3 regions of the Solibacillus sp. iso_87 genome follow, and region 2 is predicted to be linked to each of the others. Evidence: riboswitches for the same ligand, from Rfam matches in the RefSeq annotation. Region 2 holds a riboswitch; each other region holds the start of a gene.
The links. A riboswitch is a leader RNA that binds a small molecule or an ion and turns the genes downstream of it on or off. The one in region 2 is predicted to bind thiamine pyrophosphate.

Region 1: it holds a riboswitch for thiamine pyrophosphate, as region 2 does, so the genes downstream of both, tenA (thiaminase II) here and thiT (energy-coupled thiamine transporter ThiT) in region 2, are expected to answer to the same signal.
Region 3: it holds a riboswitch for thiamine pyrophosphate, as region 2 does, so the genes downstream of both, thiW (energy coupling factor transporter S component ThiW) here and thiT (energy-coupled thiamine transporter ThiT) in region 2, are expected to answer to the same signal.

Annotation. Positions count from the first base shown of each region.
Region 1 covers NZ_CM149656.1:2,624,012-2,635,160, reverse strand. Annotated here, with positions in the region: gene AC0VXV_RS13365 (LysM peptidoglycan-binding domain-containing protein) at 1-393, shown strand, start outside; gene AC0VXV_RS13360 (NAD(P)H-dependent flavin oxidoreductase) at 527-1,507, shown strand; TPP riboswitch at 1,664-1,762, shown strand; TPP riboswitch at 1,829-1,927, shown strand; gene tenA (thiaminase II) at 2,003-2,692, shown strand; gene thiM (hydroxyethylthiazole kinase) at 2,673-3,416, shown strand; gene thiD (bifunctional hydroxymethylpyrimidine kinase/phosphomethylpyrimidine kinase) at 3,413-4,225, shown strand; gene thiE (thiamine phosphate synthase) at 4,209-4,826, shown strand; gene AC0VXV_RS13335 (bifunctional 2',3'-cyclic-nucleotide 2'-phosphodiesterase/3'-nucleotidase) at 4,952-7,315, shown strand; gene AC0VXV_RS13330 (glycine betaine ABC transporter substrate-binding protein) at 7,522-8,430, shown strand; gene AC0VXV_RS13325 (EAL domain-containing protein) at 8,487-9,479, opposite strand; gene AC0VXV_RS13320 (protoglobin domain-containing protein) at 9,680-10,984, shown strand.
Region 2 covers NZ_CM149656.1:3,402,575-3,413,723, forward strand. Annotated here, with positions in the region: gene AC0VXV_RS17440 (aminopeptidase) at 39-1,274, shown strand; gene AC0VXV_RS17445 (hypothetical protein) at 1,439-1,639, shown strand; gene AC0VXV_RS17450 (beta-class carbonic anhydrase) at 1,803-2,372, shown strand; gene AC0VXV_RS17455 (GNAT family N-acetyltransferase) at 2,423-2,983, opposite strand; gene AC0VXV_RS17460 (polyphosphate kinase 2 family protein) at 3,057-3,899, opposite strand; gene map (type I methionyl aminopeptidase) at 4,071-4,823, opposite strand; gene thiT (energy-coupled thiamine transporter ThiT) at 5,013-5,579, opposite strand; TPP riboswitch at 5,801-5,909, opposite strand; gene AC0VXV_RS17475 (magnetosome magnetite crystal formation protein family) at 6,026-6,358, shown strand; gene AC0VXV_RS17480 (hypothetical protein) at 6,427-6,558, shown strand; gene AC0VXV_RS17485 (AAA family ATPase) at 6,609-9,662, opposite strand; gene AC0VXV_RS17490 (exonuclease SbcCD subunit D) at 9,665-10,828, opposite strand; gene AC0VXV_RS17495 (ABC transporter ATP-binding protein) at 10,924-11,149, opposite strand, start outside.
Region 3 covers NZ_CM149656.1:3,070,105-3,081,253, forward strand. Annotated here, with positions in the region: gene AC0VXV_RS15715 (propanediol/glycerol family dehydratase large subunit) at 1-285, opposite strand, end outside; gene AC0VXV_RS15720 (cytochrome P450) at 584-1,834, opposite strand; gene AC0VXV_RS15725 (alanine/glycine:cation symporter family protein) at 2,165-3,709, shown strand; gene AC0VXV_RS15730 (methyl-accepting chemotaxis protein) at 4,116-5,834, shown strand; gene AC0VXV_RS15735 (cupin domain-containing protein) at 6,267-6,839, shown strand; TPP riboswitch at 6,960-7,049, shown strand; gene thiW (energy coupling factor transporter S component ThiW) at 7,141-7,647, shown strand; gene AC0VXV_RS15745 (VOC family protein) at 7,867-8,265, opposite strand; gene AC0VXV_RS15750 (SRPBCC family protein) at 8,385-8,882, opposite strand; gene AC0VXV_RS15755 (S-ribosylhomocysteine lyase) at 9,024-9,494, opposite strand; gene AC0VXV_RS15760 (amino acid ABC transporter ATP-binding protein) at 9,510-10,250, opposite strand; gene AC0VXV_RS15765 (amino acid ABC transporter permease) at 10,287-10,946, opposite strand; gene AC0VXV_RS15770 (transporter substrate-binding domain-containing protein) at 11,009-11,149, opposite strand, start outside.

The sequences.
Region 1 (11,149 bases), 780 kb from region 2:
CAAGTCGAGCAAGTAGTACAATATGCTTTAACAGAAGTTCCTGCGAGTAAAATTTTACTGGGACAAAATTTGTATGGCTACGATTGGACATTACCCTTTGTACAAGGAGGAGATTATGCAGAAGCAATAAGCCCTCAACGTGCAATTGAAGTGGCAAAACGTTATAATGCGGCTATCCAATTTGACTATACTGCACAGGCCCCGTACTTTAATTACTATGATGAGCAAGGCCGTTCACATATTGTCTGGTTTGAGGACGCACGTTCCATTCAGGCGAAGTTTGATTTAGTAAAGCGCTTGAATTTGCGCGGTGTTGGTTATTGGAAATTAGGATTGCCATTCCCGCAAAACTGGCAGCTCATCGGGGCTAATTTTAATGTGGTGAAGAAATAGAAAAAGCAAAATTGACGGTCAGATGAAATGGAAAACAATTCATCTGACTTTTTTGATTGTTATCCATTTAAGAAGGAGATTTGGTTGATACTGATGAAGTATTAGTAGTAGTTGAATAAAAGGGGGATTATTGATGGGGAATGTTCCGGAAATTTTACAAAATTTACGTATCCCAGTAATAGGGGCACCGTTGTTTATTATTAGCAATCCAAAATTGGTCATTGCACAATGTAAGGCAGGAATTGTAGGGTCGATGCCAGCGCTGAACGCAAGGCCGGCAAGACAGTTGGATGAATGGTTAGCTGAAATTACAGAGGAGTTGGCAAGCTATAATGCCAAAAATCCGGATCGGCGGGCAGCGCCATTTGCAATTAACCAGATTGTCCATAAAACAAATGACCGGCTGGAACAGGATATGGAGCTTTGTGTGAAATATAAAGTCCCGATTATTATTACCTCACTTGGGGCACGCGAAGAAGTTTTTGAGGCAGCACATAGTTATGGAGGCATAGTTTTTCATGATGTTATCAACAATTACTTTGCCAAAAAAGCGATTCAAAAAGGTGCGGACGGTATCATTGCAGTAGCAGCAGGTGCAGGAGGCCATGCCGGTCAGCAGAGTCCATTTGCGCTTGTACAGGAAATCCGTGAATGGTTTGACGGTCCATTAGCTTTATCAGGATCAATCGCACGAGGCCATTCACTATTGGCTGCACAGGCGATGGGAGCTGATTTCGGTTATATTGGTTCACCGTTTATCGCGACTGAAGAAGCCTTTGCTCGTCAAGAATATAAACAGATGATTGTGGATAGTACCGCAGAAGATATTGTTTACAGCAATTTATTTACAGGAATCCATGGAAATTATTTGAAAGGTTCTATCATGAATGCGGGGATGGATCCGAATAATCTAAAAGAAAGTGATCCTTCTGCAATGAACTTCAACGATAATACGGCAAAAGCCTGGAAAGATATTTGGGGAAGCGGGCAAGGAATTGGTGCAATTAAAGAGATTAGTTCAACACAGCAATATGTTGTTAAATTGGCTGAAGAATATACACAGGCTTATCATGAACTGACTGGTAAAAAATCGGCAGTAGCCCATTTACAATAGCTAATAGCAATTGTGAAAAACAAAAATGCTATTTTTTTCTGAGCGCTAAAAATTGATTTACATTCCGGGACGCTTTCTGCGGGCGTAGGAGTAATTTCGTAATTTTTGAATTCACTTGCCCGGTTTGAATTAATTTGTTACACTCTGGATAATTAAATGCATTTGCGGGGGGACACAGCAGTGTTGAGAAGGTTAAAACCTGACCCTTAGAACCTGGCCGTTAATACGGACGTAGGGAGCAAAGTACACGCTATACATATGTACTTACTTTGGCTCCGCGTATCCTTAACGTGGAGTCTTTCTTTTGCAAATATACAAGCATTTGATTTGCGGGGGGACACAGTAGTGTTGAGAAGGTTAAAACCTGACCCTTGGAACCTGGCCGTTAATACGGACGTAGGGAGCAAAGAAAAGTGGTACTTACACTTTTTGGGGACGTCTCTCTATATTGAGGCGTCTTTTTTGTGCTTCCGCCAACAAAAAGGAGGAGTAACAATGGGATTTTGTGAAAAGGTAAGGAAAGAAACGGATTTTTATTGGGAGGCTAGCTTCTATCATCCTTTTGTACAAGGGATTGCAGATGGGAGTTTACCGCTGGAGAAGTTTAAGTTTTATATGCTGCAGGATGCATATTATTTAAAACATTATACGAAAGTCCTTGCTCTTGCAGCTGCAAAAGCTACAACAGATGATGATGTACAATATTTTCTGCAAACAGCAAAATTTATTCATGACGCAGAGCTGGAATTACACCGGACAACGTTTAAAGAATTAGGTGTGACAGCGGAGGATTTGGAACAATTCGAACCGGCTCCAGCAGCCTATAACTATGTAAGCCATATGTACAATGCAGTGCATAACGGAGATGTAGCAGAAGCATTTGCGGCAATTTTACCTTGCCCATGGCTGTATCAGGAAATAGGGCAAAGGTTAAAAGATGCATGCCCCAATGTCCCCCTTTATGAACAGTGGATTGCACTATATGCGTCCGAGGAGATGCTTCAAAATATTGAAATACAAAAATCGATGCTGGATCGATATGCGAAAGAACAACCGGCAAAGCTAAAAGTATTGCAGGAACATTTTAAGAAAAGCTGTTATTACGAATGGATGTTCTGGGAGATGCCTTGGACGAAGCAAAGCTGGGAACAAGGGGTGTATATCAATGAGCCTGCAAGCAATTAATAAAAATCAGCCGTTAGTACATTGCATTACAAATTATGTCGTCGCAAATTTTACAGCGAATGGTTTGCTTGCGGTGGGTGCTTCACCAGTCATGGCGGATGCGATAGAAGAAGTGGGAGAAATGGCTGCTCAGTCAAATGCATTACTTTTAAATATGGGTACTTTGAATGAACGGACAGTAGCATCGATGAAGCAAGCTGGACTGAGCGCAAATAAGCATCGTACTCCGGTTGTTCTGGATCCAGTAGGGGTAGGGGCAACGAAGTTTCGAGTTGAGATAGCACGACAACTGCTCGATCTTCTAAAGATTGATGTAATCCGCTGCAATATGGGAGAACTTGCGGCTCTTGCGGGAGCGGATTGGACTTCCAAAGGTGTTGATAGCGGCAAGGGGGATATAGATGTTGCAGCGACTGCCAAACAGCTTGCTAATAACTATCGATCTATTGTAATCGTAACAGGAGAACAAGATGTTATTACGGATGGGGAAAGAGTTGAATTCGTAACGGGTGGTCATGAAAAAGTGACAAAAATGACGGGGAGCGGCTGCCTACTAAGTGCCCTTTGTGCTGCGGTGCTGGCAAACAGTAAAGAACCGTTTAATGATTTACAAATTCTGCTCAATGAATATAAACAGGCAAGTGCCAATTCTGTGGCAGCTATAGGAACTTTCCATAAAAATTTCTTGAATGAACTAGAAAATTTAGCGGAGGGACGACAATGATTACATGTACAATTGCAGGCTCGGATAGCGGTGGCGGTGCAGGCATCCAAGCAGACTTAAAAACGTTTCAGGAACTACGTGTATTTGGCACATCTGTCATTACCGCACTAACCGCACAAAATACGGAAGGAGTGCATGGGATTTTTCCGACAACGGCCGATTTCGTGCAAGCTCAGTTAAAAGCGGTACTTCAAGATTTTGAGATAAAGGCGATTAAAACAGGGATGCTGTTTAGTGCAGAAATTATCGAAGCTATTGTCGCCTTACTAAAAGACACAGAAATTCCGCTAATCGTTGATCCAGTCATGATTGCAAAAGGTGGTGCCAGTTTACTAGAGCAGGAGGCTACAACAGCCCTTAAGGAAAAGTTATTGCCGCTTGCAACTGTTTGTACACCGAACATTCCGGAAGCGGAAATCCTGACTGGGTATACAATTCAAACTGAGAAAGATATCAATTTAGCGGCGCAGCATCTATTAAGTCTAGGGCTGGAATGTGTTGTCATTAAGGGTGGTCACTTAAACAGTAAGCATGCGACAGATACGGTTTTCATTCGCGGGGAGCAACCATTTAAAATGAAAACCGAGAGAGTGGATACGAAGCACACCCATGGAACAGGATGTACATTTTCGGCAGCAATCACGGCGGAGATGGCAAAAGGAAGATCGACAGAGGCAGCCATTATAGAAGCAAAAAAATATGTGCAGCTGGCAATTCGTCATCCGCTTAATATTGGTCACGGGTTTGGCCCGACAAATCATTTCGCCTATCATGAACAGCGGGGGGTGTGTAATGTCCATGTCTTTTGATTTAAATAAATACTTTGTTATGGGAACAATCAATTGTAAACGCGACCCGCTGCTTGTTTTAGAAGAAGCGCTACAGGCAGGAATTACTATGTTCCAGCTGAGGGAAAAAGGGAAAAATGCTTTAAAAGGGGATGAGTATATTAAATTTGCCCGTCAATGCCAAAAGCTGTGCCAAATATATAAAATACCATTCATTATCAATGATGATGTCGAACTTGCATTAACATTAGATGCAGATGGAATTCATGTAGGACAGGAAGACACCGAGGTAGAAAAATTTAGATCTTTTGCGAAAAATAAAATCGTCGGAGTATCGGTTCATACAATGGAACAACTGGAATTGGCCATGGCAAATGGGGCAGATTATGCGGGGATTGGTCCAATTTATGAAACTTCCACAAAAGATGATGCGAGAGCACCAGTAGGGCTGACGTTATTGGAAGATGCCAAATCTCAGTTTCCTAAATTCCCGATTGTAGCAATTGGGGGAATCTCCACTGAAAATAGTTTCATTGTGAGACAAACGGGAGTAAATGGAGTAGCAGTTATTTCTGCTATTAGTCATAGTAATAATATAAAAGAAACTGTAAATATACTCTAAGTTAAAAATTGTCATAAAAATACTATTTATATAGAAGAAGCCTGTACCAATATACTCTTTTCTACTATTCTGGCAATTTAGTATGATAGTTCTGTTATACACTACAGAATATGGGAGTGAAAGAAATGTTGAAAAAACTATCTGCTTCAGCCTTAACGCTAACACTTTTAGCAAGTGGCATGTCAGCAGTTTCAGCGGCACCAACATCTACGAATGAAGATATGACACGTGGAGAATTTGTGAAGGCCGTAATTGATGCATTGGGTGTAGAGGTCGGCACTGGGGAGACTGTAAAATTCCAGGATGTACCTGATTCACTTAAACCGTATATTGAAAAAGCGGTAGAATTAAAGCTAATTAAAGGTAAAACTCCAACTAAATTTGCACCAAATGAAAAACTAACGCGCACACATGCTTTCCTTATTGCGGCAAGAGGATTACAAGATGAGGAAACATATTCTGAAAAGGTATTGGATCAGTTTAAAGATGCAAACAAAATTGGACAAGGCAATCGCCAGGAAATGGCCAAAGCGGTAGCAACAGGATTACTGACAGGTTTTAATGACGGCACGATTCGTCCGAACGATTTTGTAACAAAAGCACAGATGCAAAAAATTCTTCAGCGCTTTTTGGAAGAATATAGCCCGGTGAAAGCAAATACGACGGTTTCTTTACGTATTTTAGGCACGACAGATATTCACACAAATATTGTGAATTATGACTATTACAAAGATACGCCAACGAACAGTTTAGGTTTGGCAAAAACTGCGCTACTAATCGAAAAGGCACGTGAGGAAAATCCAAATACAGTGCTGTTTGACAATGGAGATGCAATACAAGGAACACCACTTGGCTCATATATTCAGTCAGTAACGAAATTAAAAGACGGCGAAGTTCACCCATCGATTGCTGCAATGATCGCTCTTGATTATGATGTAGCGACATACGGTAACCACGAGTTCAACTACGGTTTGGAATTTATCGATGAAGTAACGGATGATGCTCCATTCCCTTATGTTAATGCCAATGTGCGCAATGCGGCGACAAAGGAATTAATGTATAAGCCATATGTTATGATTGAAAAAGATGTGGTTGATTCAAACGGTGAAAAAACGAAAATTAATATTGGGGTAACAGGTATTGTCCCACCTCAAATTTTGAAGTGGGACAAAGCAAATTTAGAAGGAAAAGTAACAGTTGATGATTCAGTAGAGGCTGTTAAAACAGTCGTTCCGCAAATGAAAGAAGCAGGAGCGGATGTTGTCGTAGTACTTTCACACTCTGGTATGGGGGATGCTACACATGAAAAAGGGGAAGAGGATGTATCGTATTTACTATCTACAATTGAAGATGTGGATGCAATCATTACTGGTCATGCCCATGGAGTGTTCCCTGGTAAAGTGGATAGCTCTATAACAAATGTGGATATTGAAAAAGGAACAATGAACGGCAAGCCGATTGTTATGGCTGGAAAATTCGGTAGTCATTTAGGGGTCATTGATCTAGAGCTAGAGAAAAAAGACGACGATTGGGATGTTACAACAGGTACTGGCGCGGTGCGTGAAATCGCAAAAGATAATGACACTGTCAGCACTGAAGTTGTAGAAAGTGTAAAAGAAGCACATGAAGGAACAATTAAGTATGTGCGTCAGGCAGTAGGTACAACAACAGCTAACATCCACAGTTACTTCTCGCAAGTGCAGGATGATCCTTCTATCCAAATTGTAACGGATGCACAATCAATTTATGTGAAAGAAAAGTTGAAAGGTACAGCGTATGAAAACCTTCCTGTCCTATCAGCGGGTGCACCATTCAAAGCAGGTACAAGAAGTGATCCTGAATACTATACATTTGTACCAAAAGGCGAGCTTGCAATTAAAAATGTAGCAGATTTATATTTATATGATAATACACTTGCTATGTTGAAAGTAACAGGTGCGGATGTGAAAGAATGGCTGGAAATGTCTGCTGGCCAATTCAACCAAATTGATGTAACAAAAGCAGATGAGCAGCAATTAATTAATGAAGAATACCGTTCATACAATTATGATGTTATTGACGGTGTGACGTATGAAATTGATGTAACAAAGCCGGCAAAATACGATGAAAACGGAAATGTAGTAAACGAACAAGCATCACGTATTTTCAATCTCCAATATAACGGAAAGCCAATTGATGCGGCACAGGAATTTATTGTAGCGACAAATAACTATCGTGCAAACGGTACATTCCCGGGTGTTCGTAATGCAACAGCGGTTGAAATTTATCCTGATGAAAACCGCCAAGCAATTATCGACTATATTTTAGCCGAAAAAACAATCGATCCGACAGCAGATGGTAACTGGAAATTCGCTCCGATTCCGGATAGCGTAAACGTTGTATTTGAATCTTCCAAAAAAGCAGTGGATGTTTTAGATGAAAACAGCGCTATTAAGTATATTGGAGACGGTACAGACGGTTTTGGCAAGTATGGTTTAAAAGCAAAATAATTATAAAAATGCCTGTAGGCGAAGAATTCATTTCTTCTGTCTGCAGGTTTTTTGTGTTTTGGAATTCCAGACACGGGTAAGAACGACGGACTTTACCGGGTTTTATTTATTTGTACCTACAGTTTGACAAAAGTAACAACTTGTAGTTAAAATGGGGTTGTCGCTTTTGGGAGTAGATAAATTTTGAAGATAGGGGATGAAATATTTTGATTCGATTTAAAACGTTAGGTTTAACTTTAGGGATGTCTGCCGCATTGTTATTAGCAGCATGCGGGGATGATACAGGCAGGAGTGATAATTCAAACAATGAAACTGCAAGTATAGGTGAAGAAGTAGATTATAAAATCATTGGGATAGAGCCTGGTGCGGGGATAACAGGTTTGTCACATGATACATTGGAACAATATGAGAATCTAGAAGGCTGGACATTACAGGAAAGCTCAACAGCCGGCATGATCGGGACGTTGGACCAAGCGATTCGCAATGAAGAACCTGTGATTGTTACTGGCTGGACACCTCATTGGATGTTTTCTGCTTATGACTTAAAATTTCTTGAAGATCCTAAAGGAGTTTTAGGAGGAGCGGAAAATATAAATACTGTTGTAAGAAAAGACCTTGAAAAGGATTTGCCGGATGTCTACACAGTGCTTGACCGATTCCACTGGGAAACGGAAGATATGGAAAAAGTCATGTATGATGCACAAAATGCAGATTTTGAAACTGCTGCAGCCGATTGGGTAGAAAAGAATGAAGATAAAGTAAATGAGTGGACACAAGATATTGCACAAGGCAATGGTGAAAAAGTGAAACTTGTTTCAGTACCATGGGATTCGGAAATTGCTTCTAGCAGCGTTGTTAAACTAGTGTTGGAGAATTTAGGCTATGAAGTAGAAGTAATCCCTGTAGACCCGGCAATTATGTTCCAGGCAATTGCAACAGGTGAAGGGGATGCTACTGTAGCACCGTGGTTACCTACAACTCATCAGTCATTCTACGAAAAACATAAAGATGATATCGTCGACTTAGGTGAAAATTTGAAAGGTACACAAAATGGTTTCGTTGTACCAGCATATATGGACATTGATTCGATTGAAGATTTAAAGCCAAAAGAATAATGAATGAAAAAAGACTATGTGCAGTAGTGGGAAACCACTTTGCACATAGCTTTTTCTTATCCAATAGAACGCTGTGGTTCAACGCTCGGTTTACCAAATAAATAGCCTTGGAAAAGCTCATAGCCGATTTGTTTTAGCCACTCAAAGTCTTCCTCAGTTTCAATTCCTTCAGCAAGTGGTGTAGCACCAATTTCAATCGCTTTCTTTAAAAACTGTTTAGCGGTATGTTGTTTTTCATGATCATTTTTTACACCTTGTACATACTTCATATCAAGCTTCATATAATGCGGATTCATGTCGGTGAGCATTTCCAGAGTGTTATACCCTTCTCCTACATCATCCAAAGCATATTGAAAACCCTTTTCGTTATAGTAATTCAAAATCGACTTTAAATGCTCAATATCATCGACCTGCTCTGATTCGACGACTTCAAAGACAAATTGACTCGGGTCAATTTGCAGAAGTTTAGCAAGCTTCACCGTTGACTGCAGACAATATTCAGGAGAATAAATCGATGTAGGAATGAAATTGATAAATGTTTTTTTCTTAAGCACGGCAGCGTATTTTACGGCAGCCATACGACATAATCGGTCCAATGCATACAAGCGCCCCCGTGTTTTTGCTGCTGTGAAAATTTCATTTGGGAATATAAGCGTTCCATCTTCACGGGTAAAGCGTGACAGCACTTCGTAGGCATAAATTTCTTTATTGTTATTTACGATAGGCTGTGAATAGCTGACAATCGCTTTTCTATGTATGACAGCATCAATCCATTGCATTTCCATCACTGTTTCAATTTCAGCAATAGTTTTCCAAGCCATCTCGTCAATTCTAAAATAAATCTGTTCGGACTCCATATAATCTCTGCTAAAGTCAAGAAACTCCTTTACACCAGATTCTTGTATCGTTACGAGCTGTTCCTTTTTAGTAATCGTTAAATTCCGACGGTTAAAGTGATCGACAATCATATCCATCATAGCTATATTGTTTTCGCCTTCTAATAAAATATCAAACTGTAATTCAGATACGACACAGTTTTTACAGGACATGAGTTTCCCCTCACTTCTAAGTTTTAATTTTACTGTAAACCATTAAGTACAAATATACTATAAAAAAATTAATAGTATATACAATTGCTTATATAATATGTACAATGTTTGTATAGTAATTAGATTAAAAAGTACTAATGTTTACAAAAAATAGCGCATAATGTTGTACAAATACTATACGGAATGTAAGGGTGACGATAATGGTGATATGGTGGAAGCAAAAATCGGTAGATGAAGATAATAAATTGGTAGAAATGAATTACTTTAAGCCTATTATACAATTTACAAGCATGCCGGAATTAGAGCAGCAGATGAAATTGATTGGAATAGACGAAAATAATTTACGTTACATAAAATCGTATCAACCTGCAATTACTGCCGGTGTATCAGAGATTACGGATGTATTTTATGAAAATGTATTAGCTGTACCATCACTAAAAAAAATAATTGAAGAACGCACAAAAATCGATCGCTTAAAGAAAACATTGAATTCATACATTATTTCTATGTTTGATGGCGTTTTTAATGAAGAGACAATTGAAGCAAAACGGAAACTCGCCCGTATGCATTTCAAAATTGGTTTGGACCCGAAATGGTATATGGGTACATTTCAAAAATTGCAGGAAACGATGATTGTGCTTATTAGTAAAGATATAACGGACCTTGCACTTAGAGAACAAATTACATTAAATGTGTCAAAACTTATTAACCTGGAAATGCAGATTGTATTGGAGGAATACGAAAAGGAAAATCAAAACCTTCGAAGAGAGCAATATAATGTTGTCAAACTTGAATTAAAGGATAAATTATCGGCCATTATTCAAAATCTGGCTGATTTAACAGAAGAAACGAACCAATCGATTGAACAAGTAAACAATCATACATCCCATATAAACAATACAATCAAATCCAATGTCGCAATTGTCCAACATATTCATACAGATGCATTGACAGGGAAAAATGAAGTTGCAAGGCTGGAGCAAGAAATGATTGAAATTAAAGACAGCACGATTGAAATGGGACAATTAATCGGAAATTTAAAAGTCTCTTCAGAACAGATAATCAATATCGTGGCGCTTGTAAAAAATATTGCGGACCAAACAAATTTACTGGCATTAAACGCCTCAATTGAAGCAGCAAGAGCAGGGGAGCATGGAAAAGGCTTTGCGGTTGTCGCACAGGAAGTACGTAAACTGGCAGAGCAATCAAAAAGTTCAGTAGAGAACATAACAAACCTTATCAAGACATCCACGTTGCTAACGTCCACTGCTGTTCAAATGATTGATGCTGTCCAGTCAAGGGTAGATTCAGGTCTGGACGTGTCTATTAATACTCAAACGAAATTCCAGCAAATTTTAAAAGCAATCGAACAGAATGAAGCGCAAATAAAAGAAGTCGCAATGGATATAACAAACTTAACAAGTGTCATTAGCAACATCGGTCAAGAAACGAGAGATGTTGCAACTACCGCAGATGAACTTTACCAAATGACTACCCACCTGTAAAAATTATTTTAAGTATTATGAAATGAATAAGGCTGTGTAAAAGTGCAATTGCTTTTACACAGCTTTTTATTTTATGAGCTACTTTATATAATTAAGTGTAATTACAAAATGATTGGGAATAGTAAGGTAGGTGAGAATAAATTAACAAATAAGGAGACACAAAGA
Region 2 (11,149 bases):
TAACTAATTTTTAAGAAAATTATTGGAGGAATGAATCAATGAATTCTATGTTCGAAGCAAATTTAACGAAATACGCAGAACTAGCAGTAAAAATCGGTGTCAATATTCAGCCGAATCAATATTTGTATATTGCTGCTTCTATCGAATCGGCACCTTTTGTACAAGTAGTGACAAAAATCGCTTATGAAATTGGAGCTAAACAAGTATTTGTAGATTATACAGATGATCAAATTACACGTGCTCGATATGAGTTGGCACCGGAAGATTCTTTCGACTTCTTCCCTCCTTGGAAAGTACAGGAGCGTGAATGGCTTGCTGAGGAAGGTGCGGCATTTATGAGCATCGTATCTCAAAGTCCGGATTTACTGTCGGGGATTGATTCAAAACGAATTGCAGCATTCCAGAAGGCTTCAGGCACTGCATTAAACAAATACCGTCAATATGTTCAGTCGGATAAAATTAGCTGGACGGTTATTGCAGCTCCATCAAAACAATGGGCTCGTAAAGTATTCCCGGATTTACCGGAAGAAAAGCAATTAGATGCATTATGGGATGCCATCTTTAAAGCGACACGTGCGGATCTGGATAACCCAGTAGAAGCTTGGGCACAGCATAATGACAACTTGCATGAAAAAGTTGATTACTTAAACAATAAAAACTATGCGAAATTGCATTATACAGCTCCTGGGACGGACTTGACGATTGAGCTTCCTAAAGGACATTTGTGGTGCGGGGCAGGCAGTATCAACGAAAAAGGCGAAGAGTTCATGGCAAATATGCCGACTGAAGAAGTTTTCACAGTACCGCATAAAGATGGTGTAAACGGGTATGTATCTAGTACAAAACCATTAAGCTATGGCGGTAATATTATCGACAACTTCAAACTTACATTTGAAAATGGGCGCATTGTTAAAGTAGAGGCCGAGCAAGGTGAAGAAGTGTTAAAAAATCTTGTTGCTACAGATGAAGGCTCACATTATTTAGGAGAAGTAGCACTTGTTCCATTCCATTCTCCAATTTCACAATCGAATATTTTATTTTACAATACATTATTCGATGAAAATGCATCTAACCATTTGGCAATCGGCAGCGCTTATGCATTTTGTATCGAAGGCGGAAAGTCAATGTCACGTGATGAGTTAAAAGCAAACGGTTTAAATGAAAGTATTACACATGTCGATTTCATGATCGGCTCTGAACAGATGAATATTGACGGAATTACTACAAATGGACAAGCTGAGCCAGTTTTCCGTAATGGGAACTGGGCATTTTAATAGCAAGATAGAATCCGTCTTTTAGCAATAAATAAAATTTTAAGATGTCGCCATATTTACAATTTTTTCTACATTAACTAACTAAATTACCCTACAATGTTCCAATTTTTTAGGTTATAATTGGTTAATGATTGTTATCACTAAAATAGAGAGGAGTTTTTATAATGTTTGATCACCATTATCCGTTCTTATCTGACTACTATACGGTAGTGTTAGGATTTACGGTAATACTTCTTGTATTCTTATTTATGTTTATTATGTATTTACGTATTGGTTTACAATCACACGACTCTGTTATAGTAGATTCAAAGGCAAACACATTTGCGCCAAACGAAAAATCATTGGATGGCCACCATCATCATTAAGTTTTTTACAACCACTCTAAAAGGTGGTTGTTTTTTTCGATAGCGGATTCTTGCTATACTTCTCTCTATTTAGTAGAAATTTAACTTTATTAATGCGCATTTATTTGAATTATCTAAAAAATATTTTAAAATATAAAAGAATCGAAAGGGGTTTGAAGAACAAATGTCTGCATTACAAACAATTTTAGAGTTTAACGGAAAATTCGTAGATGAAAAACAATATGAGCAGTATGCTACAACAAAATATCCTGATAAAAAAATTGTTGTTTTAACTTGTATGGATACACGTTTAGTTGAATTACTACCTAAAGCAATGAATTTGCGCAATGGGGATGTCAAAGTTGTAAAAAGTGCAGGGGCAATCGTAAATCACCCATTCGGCGGGATTATGCGTAGTTTACTTGTAGCGGTTTATGAATTACAGGCGGATGAAGTATATATTATCGGCCACTACGACTGCGGGATGAGTGCAGTTGATCCGAACGTAATGATCGGTCATATGCTTGAACGAGGGATTAAACAGGAAACGATTGATGTCATCAATTACGCTCGATTTGATTTAAAAGAATGGTTATGCGGTTTTGGGGATGTTGAAACAAGCGTATTAAAGAGTGTTGATTTAGTTAGAACACATCCGCTAATGCCAAAAGGTGTTCCTGTACATGGTCTTATTATCGATCCTGCAACAGGAAAGCTGGATTTGGTAACGGACGGCACAGTTGACCAAAAATAAATAATAAATGATAAACGACAGTGCTCTTCATAATGAACACTGTCGCTTTTTTATATTGTCGTCCCTTTATATTCCCGCTGCAAAATGGCGTACATATAATGGTCGACCCATTTTCCGTTTATATACAACAGCTCTCGCAATAACCCTTCCCTTGTAAAACCCGACTTTTCCAATACTCGAATGGAAGCTGAATTTGGTGGTGCAACATATGCCTCTATTCTGTGAAGATTCAATGTTATGAAAGCGAATTCCATAACTAGACGTACCGCTTCGGTCACAATTCCTCTACCTGTGAAATTCTCATCCATTGAATAGCCGATAAAACCGCTTGAATAAGGTAAACGTTTAATTGAATAGAGTGAAATATGCCCGATTAATTGACCTGTCGCATTGTAAAAAATTCCGAAAGAAAATTCCCGGTTTGTTTGCAGCAAATGTACGCTTTCCAAAATCTTATTATACTGTACTTGTTCTGTGTAAAATTCATCGCGATGTAATGGTTCAAATTCGGACCAATACATTTTATTGTCTCTTAATAATTTTGCCAACCCTTTCGCATCGGACGGGGTAAATGTGCGAAGCGAACATTGTTGCCCAATAAGTCGAACCATTGGACCCTCCTTCTTGTGAAATAGCTTGAATAAGCTTTTCATTGAACCACCTTCATTTCATTTCAAAGCTTGCCTACCGTTTTTTCAACTTTTTCTTTATTGATTTTACAGGCTCTGGCTTTATATCTATAAATTCCGTTTTCTCTTTATCTACAACTGTTTCTTTAACCTTTTCGAAAATGTTTGTAAGCTTCATGCCCCGTTTTGTAACTTCTTTTTCTATATGGGCAACTGTTTCTTTTAGTACTTGAACACGTGCGTAGTTTTTGTCGTTCCCTGCTATTAAGTGCCAAGGAGCGTTTTCCGAATCGGTTTTTTCGAACATTTCATCGGCTGCCTCAAAATATAAATTAAATTTATCACGGTTCCGCCAATCTTCAGCTGTCAATTTCCATGATTTATACGGATCGGCTGCTCTTTCATTAAAACGTTTAAGCTGTTCATCCGAATCGATATGGATCCAAAATTTAATCATTATATAATCTTCATCTGTCAGCTGTTTCTCAAAGCTATTAATTTCTTCATAAGCGCGTTTCCACTCTGCTTCTTCAGCAAACCCTTCTATGCGCTCCACCAATACCCGCCCATACCAGGAACGGTCGAAAATTGCGATCTGGCCATGCTGCGGCAACTTTCTCCAGAAACGTTGCATATAATGATACCTCATTTCATGAGGCTGTGGGGCAGAGATCGGCCATACCATTAACCCGCGCGGATCGATACGTTCTGTTAGGCGCTTGATCGCTCCCCCTTTGCCTGCTGCATCCATACCTTCAAATGCAATAATAAGGCCAATTTTATTGTTGAATAAAAATTGCTGGGCATTTAGCATTTCGTATTGCAAAGCTTTCAATTGCTTCTTATAGATTTCCTTCTCCAGTTTTTGCGATAAATCCACATCTTTTAGCTTTTTCAAATAGTGCTGCCTCCCCTACTCCATTTATTTATGTATATTTTACTTGAAAGTGTATGGAATTGGTAATTGTTGCAGTCATTTATTTGAATCATTTGATTATTTTATGTTGGGACCATGTTTTGATAGAACAAAAAACGCGGGTGCACTTATGTATGCACCCACGTTTATAACTTAGTCTTCTAATGTTGTTAAAATGATCGGTTTGTCTTTAGTTACGATAATCGAATGTTCGATTTGGGCAACTAATGATTTGTCCGGTGTAATGAATGTCCAGCCGTCACCTGATTCTACGATATGCTCAGCCTTTGCCGAAATAAACGGCTCTACTGCCAACACCATGCCTTCTTTCATGATTGTTGTATCCCAAGCATCATAATAGTTCAATACATGGTTTGGCTCTTCGTGTAATGATTTACCTAAGCCATGACCAGTTAAGTTCATAATTACTGTCAACCCGTGATCCCGTGCTTCACGCTCTACAGCTTTACCGATTTGATTTAATTTTGAACCTGCTTTAACCTTTGTCATTGCACGATCAAATGCTGATTTTGCTACAGTGCAAAGTTTTTCTTTCTCTTCATAACCTTCACCAACGACAAATGAAATACCTGTATCTGCAAAATACCCGTTTAAAGAGCCCGAAACATCAATGTTTACGATATCGCCTTCCTGAATAACCTTGTTACCTGGAATACCATGTGCAACTTCGTGATTTACTGAAATGCATGTATATCCCGGAAAATCATATTCGCCTTTAGGACCTGAAACCGCGCCTGCTTCCGCAAACATACGGCCTGCAATTTCATCTAATTCTTTCGTTGTCACGCCAGGTACTGTCGCAGCTTTCATCGCCTCACGAATTTCAGCACAAATGCGTCCAATTTTTTTAAACGCCTGTATTTCTTCTTGAGTAGTAACAATCATGTGTAACTTCCTTCCTCTTAAACAATGTCTACCCTTAACTATAGCATACTTAAAATCGGTTGTAATTGTTCAAGGATTTTAAAATTTACCGGTTTATTACTAATTTAGTACGACTTTCTACTATATAAAAAAGAAAAAACTTGCAGCGGGAATTGTATTTCTCGCTGCAAGCCTTGAGTTTTCTATTCGCTATGTTGTTTTTACTTTTTGCAGTAATCGGGGTGCAGAAGTGAATAAAATAACTGCGATAATTGCCGTAAGTATTGTAGCAGGTACCATATAAGTACTGTTGTAAATAATTGAATAGGCCCATACATTATCATCGCCTGCATATTCTTTAAAGAACACGACACCTGCAAGCAAGTGCGAAACAAATCTTAAAGCACCACCTATAAGGGCCCCGATGACGATATAAAGTGCCATTTTTACTTTATTGAACGATTGTGCAGCCTCTAATAATGGCTTTCTTACAATTGCCGCTAATCCTACTACTGTAAAGGCAAGACCATAATCTAAAATTGCCTGAAGCCAGTGTACAATGTAAGCACCGAACATCATTTGCATAACGCCGATCAGCAAACCTGTTGCAAGTCCTGCCGTTAACCCCCAACGAATAGCCATTAACATGATCGGTACCATAACAAAGCTGATTGACCCGCCTTGTGCCCACATTTTAAATGATACTTGATCCAACACAAGTCCGATGGCAGCAAATATCGCTATCTCCACCATCATCAATAATTTCATTCTGTCCATAACAATTCCCCTTTCTTTTATCCGATGTAACAAAAGTGAAGAGGGATAGAATAGAAATCAATTACGCATTAGCGTAATTGCGTCGGGATTCGGCTTTACGCTCGCGTAAAGAACTCATATCCGAATCCATGACATCCGCCGGAGGCTTTTACTTTTTCAGAAGGTTTTTAGAAAAAGTAAAAAACGATAGTCAGGACAAAAGCCTGACTATCGTTTGAACAGTCGGATTCTATCCACATCCCTACGCAAGTGCTAACTTACAGGTTCAAAGAGTCAGTGCAATCCCGTGCACAATCTCAGCCGACTTTCTCGGCACCCCTTGTGGTACATCTAATTTTTTATTGTTTGAACATGCTCATTGTAACGAATATTTTTACAACTTTCAACAGCTATTATTTTGAAACGTACTAGAATTACATATAATAGATACGAAGGAGTGATAAATAATGGATCAATCGAAAGGTTTAAGTGCACTGAGCTATTTAAGCTTTTATTTTGCACCGTTTATTTTACCGTTAATTATATTTATTGTTACGAAAGATAATGCAGTTAAAGGCCATTCTAAAAAAGCTTTTATTACACAACTCATACCGATACTGTTAGGGATTCTGTACATTATTTACTTTTTCACTTCCGTTCTTTCCTGGAACGATACTTTGACCTTGAGCATTCAGGATTTTTTTATTAGTTCGCATTTTATCGGATTTATTCTTTTAGTTGTTATTACGTTCATCCTGGCGATATGGAATCTAGCTCAAGCGATTAAAGTTTTACGTTAATGTTTATGAAAGCTTGTTCTTTGGGTATATTTTTTATACGAAATGTATTCGTTAAGGAGTGTTTACTAATGAAATTAAATAAACTTATTAAAACAGCAATTAAATATGGACCAATCGTGTATCCTATCATAAAAAAAATGATGGACAACAAAAAATCTACACCCCAACCAGCAACTACACGACGAACTCCAAAACGTTAATGCAAAAAAAACACATTTCCCACTTTTACTGGAGGGAAATGTGTTTTTTCTTATTTAATAATGATCTCCGTTTTACTGTAGCCTTCTTTTAGCTTTTGCACTTGTAAAATAGCCGGCATTGCTGCTTTTAGTTCGGCCACATGGGAGATGACGCCGATTAAGCGGCCTGTTTGTTGAAGATCGATCAATATATCGATTGCCCTTCTTAACGCTTCCTCATCTAAAGTACCGAAGCCTTCATCAATAAACATCGTATCGATATGCACACTTCCTTGAACACTTTGAATAACATCGGCCATTCCTAATGCTAATGAAAGTGATGCATTAAATTTTTCACCGCCGGACAGTGTTTTTACATCCCGCGTTTGCCCTGTATGGCTGTCATATACATCGATGCTGAGTCCGCTTTGGGCATTTCCTTCTTTCCTTCCTGTAGATTTCAGGAAGTATTGGCCATTTGATAGGACACGCAAACGTTCATTTGCCGCATGGGTCACTTTTTCCAAATAGCCGATTTGTACAAACCGCTCAAATGAAATTTTCGCATCATTTTGACCGCGAATTAAATTATAAACATGTTCAACTTGCATCAGTTTCGCTTTATAGCTTTCGATCTGCTGTGCGGATTGGTCAAGTCTATCGCGCGTCTCCTCACATTGCTCCACATAGGACTGGATCAGTGTCATTTTTGAGTACTTTGCCTCAATCTGCTCATTCAGCTCATGAATCTGTTGCTCACATGCCGTTAAATCAGCTCGTTCTTTTCCTTCAAGCAAAGGTTCTTCCTCAGCAATTTGAACAGATAATGTATGAACATTTTGCTTGTACGCTTCAACCGCATCCTGAATTTGCTGCTGTACATTTAAAGGCAATAACGCAGTTTTATACGTTTCTAAGTCGAAACCTTCCTGCAGCAATGCTGACTCAAATACTTTTCGAGCTAAAGTATATTCCTGCTGTTTTTCTGTTACAAGATTCTTCGCATGTAGATGGTTCACTTCACAAGTTTTTTCATCTAATTGGATTTTTTGCATCGCTTCAAGTGCATTTTGAATCGCAATTTTTAAATGGTGATGTTTTTGCTGCTGGCTTGCCAATTCTTGTGTTACTTCATCCAATCTAGAAAACTGAGGCAATAATGATTGCTCACTTTGCTCAAGCTTCCCTTTTTCCTGCGCATATTGTTTATCAATATCGATTACATATTGCTGCCCTTTTTCAATGCGACCTTGCAACACTTCTTTGTTTTCTGAAAGCTGTGCCATCGTTTTCTTTTCATTGATAAGCTGGGCCTGCTGCTGTTTTTGCTTTGTCAACTGCGCAGTCAGTACGGCCAATTGCTGTTCATACTCATGTAGTTGTGAAAGCTCAGCTTCAAGTGACTGAAGCGCACTTCTTTTCTGTTCCAATGTTGCCTTTTCCACATCTAATTGCGAATTGACCTGATAAAAGCTTTGCATCGCCCTATCACCTTCCTGACGCAGCTGTGCCAACACATTTTCATCAATGACAACCGCTTCGCTGTTATGAATGGCTGGGTGCTCTGTGCTCCCACATACAGGACATGCTTCCCCGTGCTGTAATGATGCCACTAGAAAGGCTGCCTGATTGCTGCGTATTTGCTGCTCCATGTTTTGCAGCTTCTGTTGTGTTTCATCAGTAATTTGTTTCTTATCTGCAAGCTGTTTCACTAAAGCTTCCACATTCATCTGTAATGCAGCCACTTCTTTTACCATTTCAATTTTCCGTGTTAATGCAGCATGTACTTCATACGTATCATGGTATGTAATGGTCGCATCTTCCAGCTCATTTATAATGGCTTGCTGCTGTTGATGTTTTTCTTTTAAAGAGGATGCTTCGTTTTGCAGCTTATCAAATAATTGCTTGGCGTTTTTTTGGTTTTCTGCAAGCTTTGAAACATTTTCCCGCTGTGTATTAATCGATTGATAGATCGGAACAAGTTGTTCAAGCTGCGAAATCGATTTTGTATAGTTATCTAACAATGGTTCTTGCCGCTTTTTCTCCTGATAATGATTTGTCGCCTGCTGAAGTTGTGCCTGCGCACGTTCATAGTCAGTCTTTGCTTTTTGTAAGGAGACTTCTGCTTGTTCAAGCTGCCGTTTTACCTTCTCATATTCACGCTCTAAAGGTTCAATTTGATTAGCCTTTTTGGCAAGTACAAGTTTCTGCTGTTCTGCTTGTATTTTATCCTTTTGCTGCAGTAATTCTTCGAGCCGCGCTTTCCGCATTAAAAACTTTTCAATCCGCTCATTTAACAGTCTTTGTTCATTTATTGTTTTAACTAACTTTTTTAATTCATTTTTTGAAAAATCATATTCCCCTTTTAATGCAGTACATTGATCTTCATAATATTGCTGTTCTGTCAGCAAGGCACTCTTTACTTGATACAGATTAATGACATCATTGTTCAGCGATGAAAACAATTCCGATTCTCTATGAGGGAGTCGGGACCGGATTTCATGAATTGTATTGTCCTGTTGCATCTTTGCTTGTTCAAAATGTTTTTCAGCAATATTCTTTTTCTCTTTCAGCAGTTCCACCATTTTCGTGAAGCGTTCCGTTTTGAATATTTTCCGGAAAATCTCCTCTTTATGCTTTGATTCCGATGTGAGGAGCTTTTGAAATTCCCCTTGCGGCAGCATGACGATTTGATTAAATTGGGACTGTGTTAAGCCAATCAGTTCTTCAACTTTCGACTGAATGAGCTTCACTTGAAACTTTTCAACAGCGGGTACAATGACTCCATCCGTAATCTCAAAAAATTCGCGCTTTGCACTTGCACCGTCATGACCAAACTTCCGCCAAATACGGTAAAGGCGACCGTGAACTTCAAATTCAAGTTCGACTTCCGTATCAATCGTTTCATCCGCAAAATCACTGCGTAAAAACAGCGACTTTTCCCGATCCTCTCCACTTCCAGAATCATAAAGTGCAAACGTAATCGCATCGAAAATAGTCGTTTTCCCCGCCCCCGTTGCACCGGAAACGACAAAAATTCCATGCTCATGGAGTTTTGTAAAATCAATAACTTCTTTTTGATGATACGGTCCAAATGCTGTCATCGATAATTTGATTGGTTTCATCGTTACAGCACCTCCTGTTTTTCACGTTCATTTTCGATTAGCTGCTCTAATACATCAGTATAAATCTCTTTAATTTCATCACTTAAAGGCTTGCCTGTCATTTCCGTGTAAAATAGTTCAAACAGCTCCGAATCATCCATTTGAACACGGTTCATTGTTGTCGCATGCTGTTCAAGCTGTTCATACACAACCGTTCGTTCAATATGCAAAGCATTCGGATAAACAGTGCGGACAAGTTCGGCAGCACCTTTCACATAATGTTCATCCTGTAATTTAACAAATACATAATCGTCATTTACTTTATGCTGCAATATATCCTCAAGCATTCCCGTCACCACACGCATGTCCCGTATTGGTGTAAGCAGTCTTTTTTCAATCGCCACTGTTCCGTCTTCTTTTAAATCAACAATCAAAAATCCCTTATTATGTGTCACTTCAGATTCTGAATACTTAAGTGGCGATCCGGAATATTGAATTTTCTCGTTTGCAACAAAGTGGGCCTGATGTAAATGTCCTAATGCTGTATAACAGAACGGTTCGAATAATGCTGAGCTGATACATTCCGTCCCGCCAATCGTCAATTTACGTTCAGAGTCACTTGTATTCGGCTCCGGCATCCCGTCTTTTGTAATGAAGGCGTGACCGATTATAACATTGCGTTTCGTATAATCCATTGTCTGCTTAATCTGGTCAATGATTTTTGCCATCGCCGCTTCATGCGATGTAATGGATTGATCGTCAAATACTGCCCGTACAATTGACGGCTCTGCAAAAGGAACTAAATAAAAATGAACGTCCCCGTATTCATCATGCATAATAACTGGATCGATATTCAGTTCTAAATGACCGACGATATGTAAACCGCTCGCCTTCATAAATTCACTGCCAAAATTTAAACGTGTAGCGCTATCATGATTTCCAGCGATTGCTAAAATCGGCGTTTTTTCATCGACTAAAATTTCTTTCAATGTTTTATTTAAAAGTTGGATCGCATCTGTCGGTGGTACTGACCGATCATACAAATCTCCGGCTATAATAATGACATCCGGCTTTTCTTTTCTAATTTCTTCGATAAACTGTTTAAGCACAAATTGCTGGTCTTTCGTCATCGATACACCTTGTACTATTTTTCCTAAATGCCAATCTGCTGTGTGAAAAATTTTCATGAATACCGCCTCCTATCTTTTAACTCTAAGTGTACATGAGGGAAAATAAAAAAACCACATCGTACGAATATTCGTTCGTACGATGCGGTCGATACTTACTGCTTTACAGCCATTTTGCCGGCTGAAATTTCTTCCATGTAGTGGCATGCCGCTTCATGCGTATTCTTCATAATAGAAGATGTACGCAAAACAGGTTCTTCCGTTCTGCACTTATCTGTCGCAAATGGACAGCGTGTATGGAATCGGCAGCCTTGTGGTGGATCGATAGGTGACGGTACATCACCTTTTAAAACAATACGATTTTTTACAGCATCCGGATCA
Region 3 (11,149 bases), 330 kb from region 2:
GATATCAACAAGTTTCCGTGCAATTTCCAAACTGTCAAGAGCCATCACCTGTTCGGTAATCGTCGCATCAATTGTATAATCTGCAATAAACTGATCGAGCATATCGAAGTCTTCTCTTTTTTTGCCATCCAATTCAATAATCTTTCCATTTTCCAACTTAATCGAAGGTTTTGGATCATTGGGGCTCGCCATGGCCACAAATCCCATTTCCGGCCATTCTTTTACAAATCCATCCTTATTGACGGGTCTATCTTCTAAAATCTCAAACCGTTTTGAACGTTGCATGTAAAATCCCCTACTTTCTATTTATTTCTTGCCTGAAAGGTAGTAAAAAGAACTTCTCTCCTTTTCCGATTTTAATTATTATAATTTTCTGTCATTTAAAAGTCTCTGGATTTTAACGACATTCATTAGCATATTTTTGATGTTCGTGCGAAAGAAAGAGCCGCGTTTATATACGATCATGTCCGAAGAAAGCCTCCCGGAACGAAAATTAATTTTCCATTCAGCAAAAAACCACCCATTTTCTCACGGAGAAAATGGGTGATCTGGTTAACAGTCCGGTCTCTTTAGCCAATTCATTTTATAATCGCCGGACATTTCTAATGATCACTTTACTGTTAGGGAGACTTGGAATGCTCACTTTGCTGTAGCTTAAATCTTGTTCCGGTACATCATAAGTCATTCGGTTTACTAAAAAATGGAGGCTCACTTTCATCACTTCGATTGTTACCCATTCTCCTGCACAACGGTGGCCCAAATAGTGGTCGCCTCCACCTTGCGGAATAAAGCTGAACGGACTGTCATCCCAGTTTTCAAATCGACTCGGCTTAAATACGTCGGGGTTCTCCCAAATAGTCGGGTCATGATTTGTGCCATACAGGTCCAATAACGTTAATGTTCCTTCTTCAAATGTGTAATCGTTCCAAGTAAATTCATCCTTCACTTCCGCAGCGGCAAATGGGAAGAATGGATAAAAGCGGCGCACTTCTTGTACAAACATCTGTGCCAGTTTCCCGTCACTGGATTTCAGTTTTTCACGCTCTTCAGGATAATGATGAACAGCAAGTGCAGAAAAGTTGATGTAAACGGAAATCGCGACGATCGGTCGTAAAATATTGATGACTTCCACAGCGGCTACTTTTGTTTCAAGGAGATTTCCTTCAAGGTTCCGGTGCCAAGAAAATTCAAGCAATGCCGTACCTTCTTCAGGACTTAATTTCTCATCACGTACTTGGTCGATCAACTCGCCTACCCACTTTTCCACCCGGTTTCGCGCATGTCTTCCCGCCCAATGCGATGGACCGACAGCAGTTGCCGACTCGAACATCGCCCGTAAATCGTCCGCAAGTTTCCTGATTTCCTTTTCTTCCACCGGCACACCTGCCCACTCACAGGCAGTACGGCACATGATTTCCAATGTTTCTTCGTACAGTTCGATTTCTTCCATCTGCTGCCACTTGTCCAATGCATTTTCCCATTGTTTCGCATGGATTTCATTCAGTTTTTGAAGTCGTTCGCGGGACATGAGCGACATGAACATTTGTTTACGGTGCTTATGGGCATCGCCATCCAATGTTTGCACACCCTTTTTACCAAACAATGTTTCGGCAACACGGTTTGGTGCAACACCTTCTCTTTTAAATTTGCTGTTGTCGTAAAAAACAGCCGCCGCTTCTTTCCCGCCCATACAGATCGCCTTTTTTCCTAGCAGCCGTGTTTCGAATATATCTGACTGGAAGCTTTGGCGCCTATTTAAAATATACAGATAACCTTCCCTCAAAAGGCTCAGACTGTTGTCAAGCCCTTCTTCCTTCGGTACCGAGTTTGTCATTTCATCCATCTCCTTTATATGAGTAACATTGTTGGTAATCAGTTCCCTGTTTATTCTTCGGAAAAACTTCACGCTAATCTGGAGTATCCAACAAGCAATTTCAATTTTTATTTCCAGTAGTAAAACTCCTGCCACGACAGCTTTTTGGCTACATAAAATGCAATAAAAATACTACCCATCGGAAATATTTTTGTTTAACAACCGCTTGTTTGTGCTATTTACAGTAATAACACTTTTTCTGATGACAGAAAAAAGTTCTACATAAAAAACTTGCTGTGCAGTTTTACTTAAAAAAATGATTTATAAAAATAAAAAGGACGTGGTACATGAATGTTGGAAATCGTGAATTTTTTGAATAAGTATGTTTGGAGTAATGCGTTAGTCTTTTTATTTTTGGCGGTAGGTCTCATTTTTACGCTGAGAACTCGATTTGTTCAAGTACGGCGTTTCAAAGATATGATCACATTGCTGTTTGAGAAAAATAATGACAGTGCCGGGATTTCTTCTTTCCAGGCATTAGCGATGTCATTAGGAAGTCGTATCGGTACAGGTAATATTGTTGGTGTTGCAGCGGCCATCAGCCTCGGTGGTCCTGGTGCAGTTTTCTGGATGTGGGTTATGGGATTTTTAGGTGCAGCCACTTCATTTATTGAAATTACCCTTTCTCAAATTTTCAAGAGTAAAATCGAAGGTGAATATCGCGGCGGAACTCCGTTTTATATTTACAAAGGCCTAAATTTAAAATGGTTTTCAATTATTTCAGCGACAATTTTAATTATCGTTATCGGAATTTTATGGCCGACAGTACAGGCAAACACAATCGCTTTAACGGTTCAGGAATCATTCAATGTTCCTCCACTTGTAACAGGTTTACTGCTTGCTGCATTAATGGCCGTGATCATTTACGGTGGTGTAAAGCGAATTGCCACTGTTTCTGAATATTTAGTTCCGTTTATGGCTTTAGCTTACGTGACAATTTGTATCGCTTTATTAGTCGTTAACATTTCTGAAATTCCGGCGATGTTTTCATTGATTGTAACTAGTGCACTTAACTTGAATGCTACATTTGCAGGTTTAGTCGGAACAGCCATTGCAATGGGTGTACAGCGTGGTGTATTCTCAAGTGCTGCCGGGTTAGGTACGGAAACGTTTGAATCCGGTGCAACGAGTGTTTCTCACCCTGCCAAACAAGGTTTAGTACAGGCGTTTTCTATTTATATTGATACGTTTTTAATCTGTACAGCGACAGCGTTTATGATTTTAATTACAGGTATGTACAATGTTGCGCCAAGTGCTGGCGAGGCCATCGTATCCAATATTCCAGGTGCTAATCCTGAAGTTTATACACAGTCTGCGATGAGTACACTGATTTCTCCGACATTCGGCCAGTACTTTATGACAATTTCATTATTCCTGTTCTGTTTTACTACGTTAATTACGTACTTCTACAAAATGGATACAAATATTGCCTTCATTAAAGAAATGTTGAATATCGGCAAAGCAGGCAAAGTCATTACGCATACTGCCCGCATCTGCCTTCTAGGTATGGTTATTTTCGGTGCAGTGAATTCGGCTACACTAATTTGGGCGATTACCGATTTAGGTGTCGGGATGCTCGGCTGGGTAAACGTTATTACAATTGTACTTCTTTCTAAAACTGCTTTAATAGCACTGAAAGATTACGATACGCAAAAACGCTTGGGGCTTAACCCAACGTTCAACCCGTTAGTGTTAGGGATTAAAAACGCGGACTTCTGGGAAGACCTCGAAGCAAGATCTTCGATACCAAATACCGTTCCTTCAAAAGGAAAAACGGTCGTTGCGAAGAAAGTCCAAGAGCGTCTGCAACCAGTACCGAATCCGTTTTCTGAATAAGTATTAGGCTGACCATCGCCAAATGTATCGGTTATGGTCAGCTTCTATGTTATTGCTTCTAATTCCCCATTTCCATCCTCTATATATGACTCCATTTTACGGACCGACTCCGAGGAGGTTCCTCCTAGTGTACAGAGCTAAAGTAAAATCTTAACCTTATCTACAATTCTGAATGTGTAAACCTTGTTTTAATACTTTGTTTAAAATCACTGTAACTTTTTTATTTTTTTATTTTTTCTAAAATAGTACTTTTTTATCATAACAACAGTGTGTATAATACTAAAGTTGGCATGAAATTATATGGTGTACACTTAAATTATTTTTAAACAATAAAATTCGTCGTATTCCTATAAATTCTGTAATAAATTATGTATTTTAATATTATCAAGAGAGCAGAGGTAACAGGATGAAATGGTTTAAAGATTTAAAAACATCTGTCAAGTTGATCATTACGTTTCTTTTCATGAACATCGTTTTAGGTGCAGTGGGAATAACTGGTTTGATTAATTTGAATAAAATGGAAGAACAAATAGGTATTATGTACGACGAACGTGTTCTACCAATAACTGACCTGGGGACAGTGGAAACAGATTACCAACGCCTTCGTGTCCAGATCCGCGACATGGTCTTCGTTGCGCAAACAGAAGAACAAAAAGATACATTTAATGATATACGGTTGCAGATTATTCAAGATATAAAGAATAATATAGTGGAATACGAAGATGGTGAAATTACTCCGGAAGAACAAGTCATTCTTGATCAATTTCATCCTGAATTCGACGAATATTTGTCTTTATACGAGACAGCCGTTAATTATGCTTACGCAAATAATATTGACAACTATTTAAAAATGGCTCAGGAATTTAATGAATCCGGAAATGCAGTTCAGGGTTATATCAATGAGCTGATCAATCTGAATATCAGTTTAGCTGACGCTACGGATCAAGAGTCAGACGAAATATATAGTTCTTCAAGAACATTTACTATAATACTTATCGGTCTATCTGTTCTAGTCAACATTGGGCTGGGTGCGGTCATTTCCAGACTTATTTCGAAACCATTAAAAGAAGTATCCGAACTGGTTGAGACAGTCGCAAATGGAGATTTAACAGCAAGCACTACAATTCATTCAAAAGATGAAGTTGGTGATTTGGCCCGTTCAGTGAATAAGATGGTAAACAATCTACGTAGGACCGTAGAAGGTATCCTTCAGTCAGCAGAGAGTGTTTCTGCTTCTGCTCAGGAAATATCTGCCACAACCGAGGAAGTGGCTGGCAGTGCATCAACACAGGCAAATGATTCACAAAAAATTAACGAACTGTTTAAAGAGATTGTAAAAGGCGCACATAGTCAGGAACATGATGCGCAAACGATGAGGGAATTGTTCGGAGAGTTAAATACGGCCATTAATGCCGTAGCGGAAAACACGAATGATACAGCCGTATTGACCGAGAAACTTACGACTACAGCCAAAGACGGCAGTAAAGTCGTACAGGAATCAATTCAGGGTATGGAAAGTATCAGTACGCAGATGGCACTCCTCGAAAAAGATGCAGCTCGCATTGATGATATTATTAAAGTAATCGATACAATCGCAAGTCAGACAAACCTGCTTGCATTAAATGCAGCTATTGAAGCAGCACGGGCTGGTGAAAACGGAAAAGGTTTTGCGGTTGTTGCAGACGAAGTACGGAAACTGGCAGAGCAATCCAGCGAAGCCACAAAAGAAATCACTTCTATTATTAAAGGCATCCAGAAAAATACTTCCCTCAGTGCCATTGCAGTAGCTGAAGGTGTAGAAACAACAAAACGTACTGAACAAGCCTTTACACATATCGCAGAAATGATGACACAGGCAAACGAAAAAACAATGGAGATCGCTTCAGCGAGTGCCAAGCAATCTTCCCATTCAGCCAATGTGATGAACTCGATTGAAAGTATTGCCTCTGCAAGCTCTCAGCAATCCGCGCAGTCCAATGATATAATGAACGCGGTACAAAGCATTACTGGCACAAGTGAAGAAGTCGCCGCCGCAAGCGAAGAAACAGCCGCAACAACACAAGCACTGGCAAATTTAGCGGAAGAATTAAACGAGCTGGTTGCCACTTTTAAAACCCATAAATAATAGTACACGATAATCACTTATTAGGACTATTTCTCATTCAACTACAGAGAAATAGTCCAATTTCCTTTTTTTGCGTCAATACGACCCTTTGGCAGAATGACAAAAAGAAGGCGTAGGTTTCAGTTTCCTTTACCTATGTCTTCTTTTTCTGTTATTCAGGAAAATACGGCAATTCGCCGCTCTTTGGAACAGTCAGGTCTTGTAGTTCTGTATACGCAGCAAATGAGTGTGATCCAAATTCTCGACCTAAACCGGATTGCTTCACTCCGGATATGTGGGGTCCCACTATGTATGCTGATTTTCAAGATTTTTAATGCATTATATGTGTATTTTTAAATGAAAGTTTAGTGATCAGCGCTTTCCTGAATATGCCTAAGCACGAAAAGATATATTAATGCATACGTTAACTACAACAATAAAAGAGGTGAAATTTTGAGTCCGACTATTGATTACACATCGCCGCATACACAGTTTACATTCGATGTTAATAAAAACCCATTATTCATTAAAGATCAGCATAATTTTATTAATCTATTGGGCATAAACCAGTTAAATACGCTTGATAATGTATCATTACTCGATATTTATCTCAATGCCAACAATGTCATTGAGCCTCATTACCATCAAAATGCGGCGGAACTTGTCTACTGTATTACGGGAAGTGCGGTTGTTTCGATCTTGAATCCGTTTACGAAACAGCTTATGCATTTCCCGATTACTCCCGGTCAAGTGGCGAACGTTCCTGAAGGGTGGTGGCATTACGAAGTCGCTACGCAAAACAACACGCATCTGCTCGCCATATTCAATGCTCCGACACCGGAAGTCATTTTAGGTTCTGATCTGCTCAAGCTGACACCTTCAAATATTATGGCCCACACATATGGAATGAACGAAAATTTATGGACGCAGGCAGTTGCCCCTGTCAGACCAAATACTTTCATCGGTCCGCCAAATCCGTGGCAACATGCCCAGCCCGGCAACTATGGCGGCGGGTATCAGCAATAATTTTTCTCGGTCAAAGGAATTAAATTACAAAAAACCATTTGCATACTGAGATGGCCATGTTATGATAACTGTGAAATTAAACCAGTATTGGCAGAAGAAAATCTGCTCGTAATTGAATATGAAAACTACTAGGGGCGCCTTTTTGGCTGAGAAGTACCCTTTGCACCTGATCTAGGTAATACTAGCGTAGGAAAGTAGTGTCGACCCCCTATTTTTATTTTTTTGTATAGGCTACGATACCACTTTCTATAGTTGAAAGTGGTTTTTTTGTTGCAAAAAATTATTGTAAAGGAAGGTAGAAATGAATAAAACGAGAAAGCTTACATACTCAGCGATTATCGCAGCGATTACAACGATTCTCAGCAGTATGGTGTATATTCCATTAGGTTTTGCCAAAATATTTCCGATTCAGCACTTTGCCAATGTCGTATCGGCTGTACTGCTCGGTCCATGGTATGCGGTATTACAGGCGTTTCTTACGTCGACGTTGAGAAACTTGATGGGGACAGGTAGTTTATTCGCTTATCCGGGAAGTATGATTGGTGCACTTCTCGCCGCGTTTCTATTTGCGAAAACGAAGAAGTTATCGTTTGCAGCGGTAGGTGAAGTGATCGGCACAGGGTTGCTCGGTGCGATGGCTACTTATCCGATTGCCATTTTATTTTTAGGACAAGAAGCGGCGCTGTTCGGTTTTGTCCCGGCATTTATGATGAGTTCGTTTGCAGGAGCGCTTTTAGGCTATGGTTTGCTGAAGATCATGGTAAGAAACAGGGCATTTGGCGGGATGCTTTATCAGAATGCCGGGTGAGTGAATGATCTGAGATGGTATAGTTTGTCAGAGGGTTTTATAGAATAGTTGAGGCGGTTATTAGAACTGAACTCAGGACCGGATTTTATGAGAGTTTTTTGCACTGGCATATCGTTTTTATTAGAAGATTTCAGACTATATTAGAACAACTAAGCCCTTTATTAGAAAACGAGCGCCGGGTCTATCGCGCCACACCAATTGATACACCCGACGCAAAGTTTAATTAGGTAGATTTAACTGCCACGATACGCCAAAACGGTCATTTAGCCAGCCGAACTTTTTACTGAAACCGTAATCACCGAGTGGCATTAGCGGATGACCACCTTCAAGCAATTTTTCATAAAGTTCGTCGATTTCTTCTTCCGTATCACATGTAATAAAAATAGAGAATGACGGCGTGAAGTCAAATTCATGTTTTAAATTACTGTCAATGCACATATATTCCTGTCCTTTTATCGAAAAAGTAGCTTGCATGACTGTTCCTTCGTCTCCGCCTTCATTTGCACCATAGCGGACAATGCTCGTAATTTTCGTATCTGCCATAATGGATGTATAGAATTTCATCGCTTCTTCTGCAACGCCGCCTTGGAACATTAAAAATGGTTTTGCACTTTTCATCGTTACCTTCCCCCTTCTTTCACTAAAATCAAGTATTTCGCGAACTTTCCTTCCCACAATTTAAAGGGCATCACCTCGTTCCGGAGATGCTTTTTTGATCATGTTTCATTCTGCGTACTCTAACCTTGATAGCTCACTTTTCCTGTCTCCACTAATTCCTTCAGCCCCATGAACATTAAATTCCACCCTTGTTCCGTACCTTCTCGCATTTCGTCTAGGGCTTTTACGGTATCAGCATCTGTCCAATTCTCTTCGTTCTCAACATGGATCAATTGGGTAAACGTCCTTTCACAGCCTTGCCCCATTTCCTTCAGCTCCACTGTAATCGTATCTGCCAGCTCGCTGAATTGCGGCATTTTAAAAGTGAACACGATTTTTTTAGAAGGATCGATTTCAAAGTACTCTCCGATTGCTCGGTAGTCCACTCCCTTTCTGTGGTCTACGATTTCCCAAGTCCCCCCTACTTTCGGGTCATTTTGTGCGACCTTGTTCGTTCCTTCTAATGTAAAGAACCACTTTTTCATCATGAAAGGATTCAGCCATGCATCAAACACTTTTTCAGGCTTTACATTAAATTCTCTTTTCATCGTTAAATTTGTCGTTGAGATATTGTTCATCAATATTCTCCTTTTGGGTACTCTGTTATTAGTTTATTAATAACCTATTTACAAGAATATTTAAACCAATTGCTCCAATATTCTTCCCCATATAAAATAGTCTCCTGCGAGAAAACCCTCACAGGAGACTTGCTTCATCAATTATTCTCCGAAAACGACATGCCACTCAGCGCGGCCTGCTAAAAATTCTTCAGCCAATGCTTTTGCGCCTTCTAAGCTATGGCTTGCCGCCCAGCCGCATTGTACTTCATTACATGCTGGTACTGACTCTGCCTTCAGCACATCTTTCAACGTATTTTCAATAATCGTTAATACTCCGTCATAGTCATTGTAGTTCAGTAATGCCAGGTAAAAGCCTGTTTGGCAGCCCATTGGCGATAAATCAACGACATCCTCACTATGATTGCGGATACGATCTGCCATTAAGTGCTCTAAAGAGTGTAATGACGGCATTTCCATATGTGCCTTGTTCGGCTGTTTAAAACGGATATCGTATTTTGTTACGACGTCGCCTTTCGCTCCTGTTTTTGTACCGGCAAGTCGTACGTATGGTGCCACTACTTTCGTATGGTCTAAATCAAAGCTCTCTACATTTGTTTTCTCTGTTGGCATGTTGAATCCCCCTAGTTAGATAAATTGCATAGATTTTATAAATTGTTGAATCCGTTCGTTGTTGTTCGCTGTAAAGAAGTTTTCGGTTACACCGTCATAGCCGATTTCGCCGTTTTCCAGAAATAAAATCCGGTCCGCCACTTCACGCGCGAAATTTAGGTTATGCGTTACGATAATCATCGACTTGCCTTCCTCCGCCAAATCCTTCAGCACCTTCAGCACTTCCCCCTCAAGCTCGGGATCCAGTGCACTCGTCGGCTCATCGAACAGTAAAAACTGCGGCTCCATTGCCAATGCTCTTGCAATGGCGACACGCTGCTGCTGCCCGCCGGATAGTTGCGAAGGATACTGATCTGTTTTATGACTCAGGCCAACCTTCTTCAATAATTGCTGCGCCTTTTGTCTTGCAGCCGCTTTATCTTTCCTTAAAACGGTAACCGGCCCTTCCATCACATTTTCAAGCACCTTCATATGCGGAAACAGATTAAAGCTTTGGAATACCATCGCCGAATTTTGACGAATTGAAAGTAGGTTCTTTTGAGAGATCGGCTTGTTCAGTTCAACTGTCTGGTTGCCGACTGTCAAAATTCCTTTTTCAGGTCGCTCCAATAAATTGATACAGCGTAACAGCGTTGACTTCCCTGAACCGGATGGACCTAAAATAACTGTTGTTTCGCCTTCATGAAATGTTAAATTGATATTTTTCAATGCCTCGTTCTCGCCAAAGAACTTCGACATTTGCTGAAATTGTACGATAATAAGCCCTCCCTTCTAGCGCTTCACTTGACACTCTTATACATACTTCGATGCGTACTTTTCCAGGCGGCCTTGAATGACCATCAATATACTAATAAAGATTAAATAGATGACCGCACAAAGTGAATAAATCATTAGCGGCTCATATGTACGTGCGGTAATTTGCTGCCCGACCATGAATAAGTCCGCCAGTGTGATACTCGCAACTAAGGATGTGCCTTTCACTAAATCGATAAAATCATTGGCTACTGAAGGCAATGAAATTCGGACAGTCTGCGGTGCGATAACTCGTCGCATCATTTGCCAATACGTCATACCGAGAGATTCTGCTGCTTCCCATTGTCCTTTTGGGATGGCCAAAATCGAAGCTCGAATCGATTCAGATGCATAGGCGCCCGTATTCAGAGAGAATGTAATAATAGCCGCTGTCCATGCATCAAGAGTAATCCCCAATTTCGGAAGACCGAAGAATACGATAAACAATGTCACCAATAATGGTGTTCCACGAAATACCCAGACGTAAGTACCGAAAATCCAGCGTAATACTTTATAGTTTGAGATTCTAGCCAGTGCCGTCACGACTGCGATGACTAATGCTATGGCAAAGGCAATGAGCGATAGCGGAATGGTAACAAGAAGTCCTGCTTTTAAAATCGGCCAGATCGAGTTAAGTAAAATATCCATTTCTCTACTCATCCACTAACACTCCTTTCTATAGTTAAATCCACGTAAAAAAGGCCGTCGAAACGACCTTTCCATTAGTTGTTTGAAATAACATTTTCACCGAAATATTTTTCCGAAATTGCTTCGAATGTACCGTCTTCTGTACGTTCTTTAATAATTTCATTTAACTTCTCACGGAATTCATCGTTTTCTTTATTTAAGATTAATGCGATATC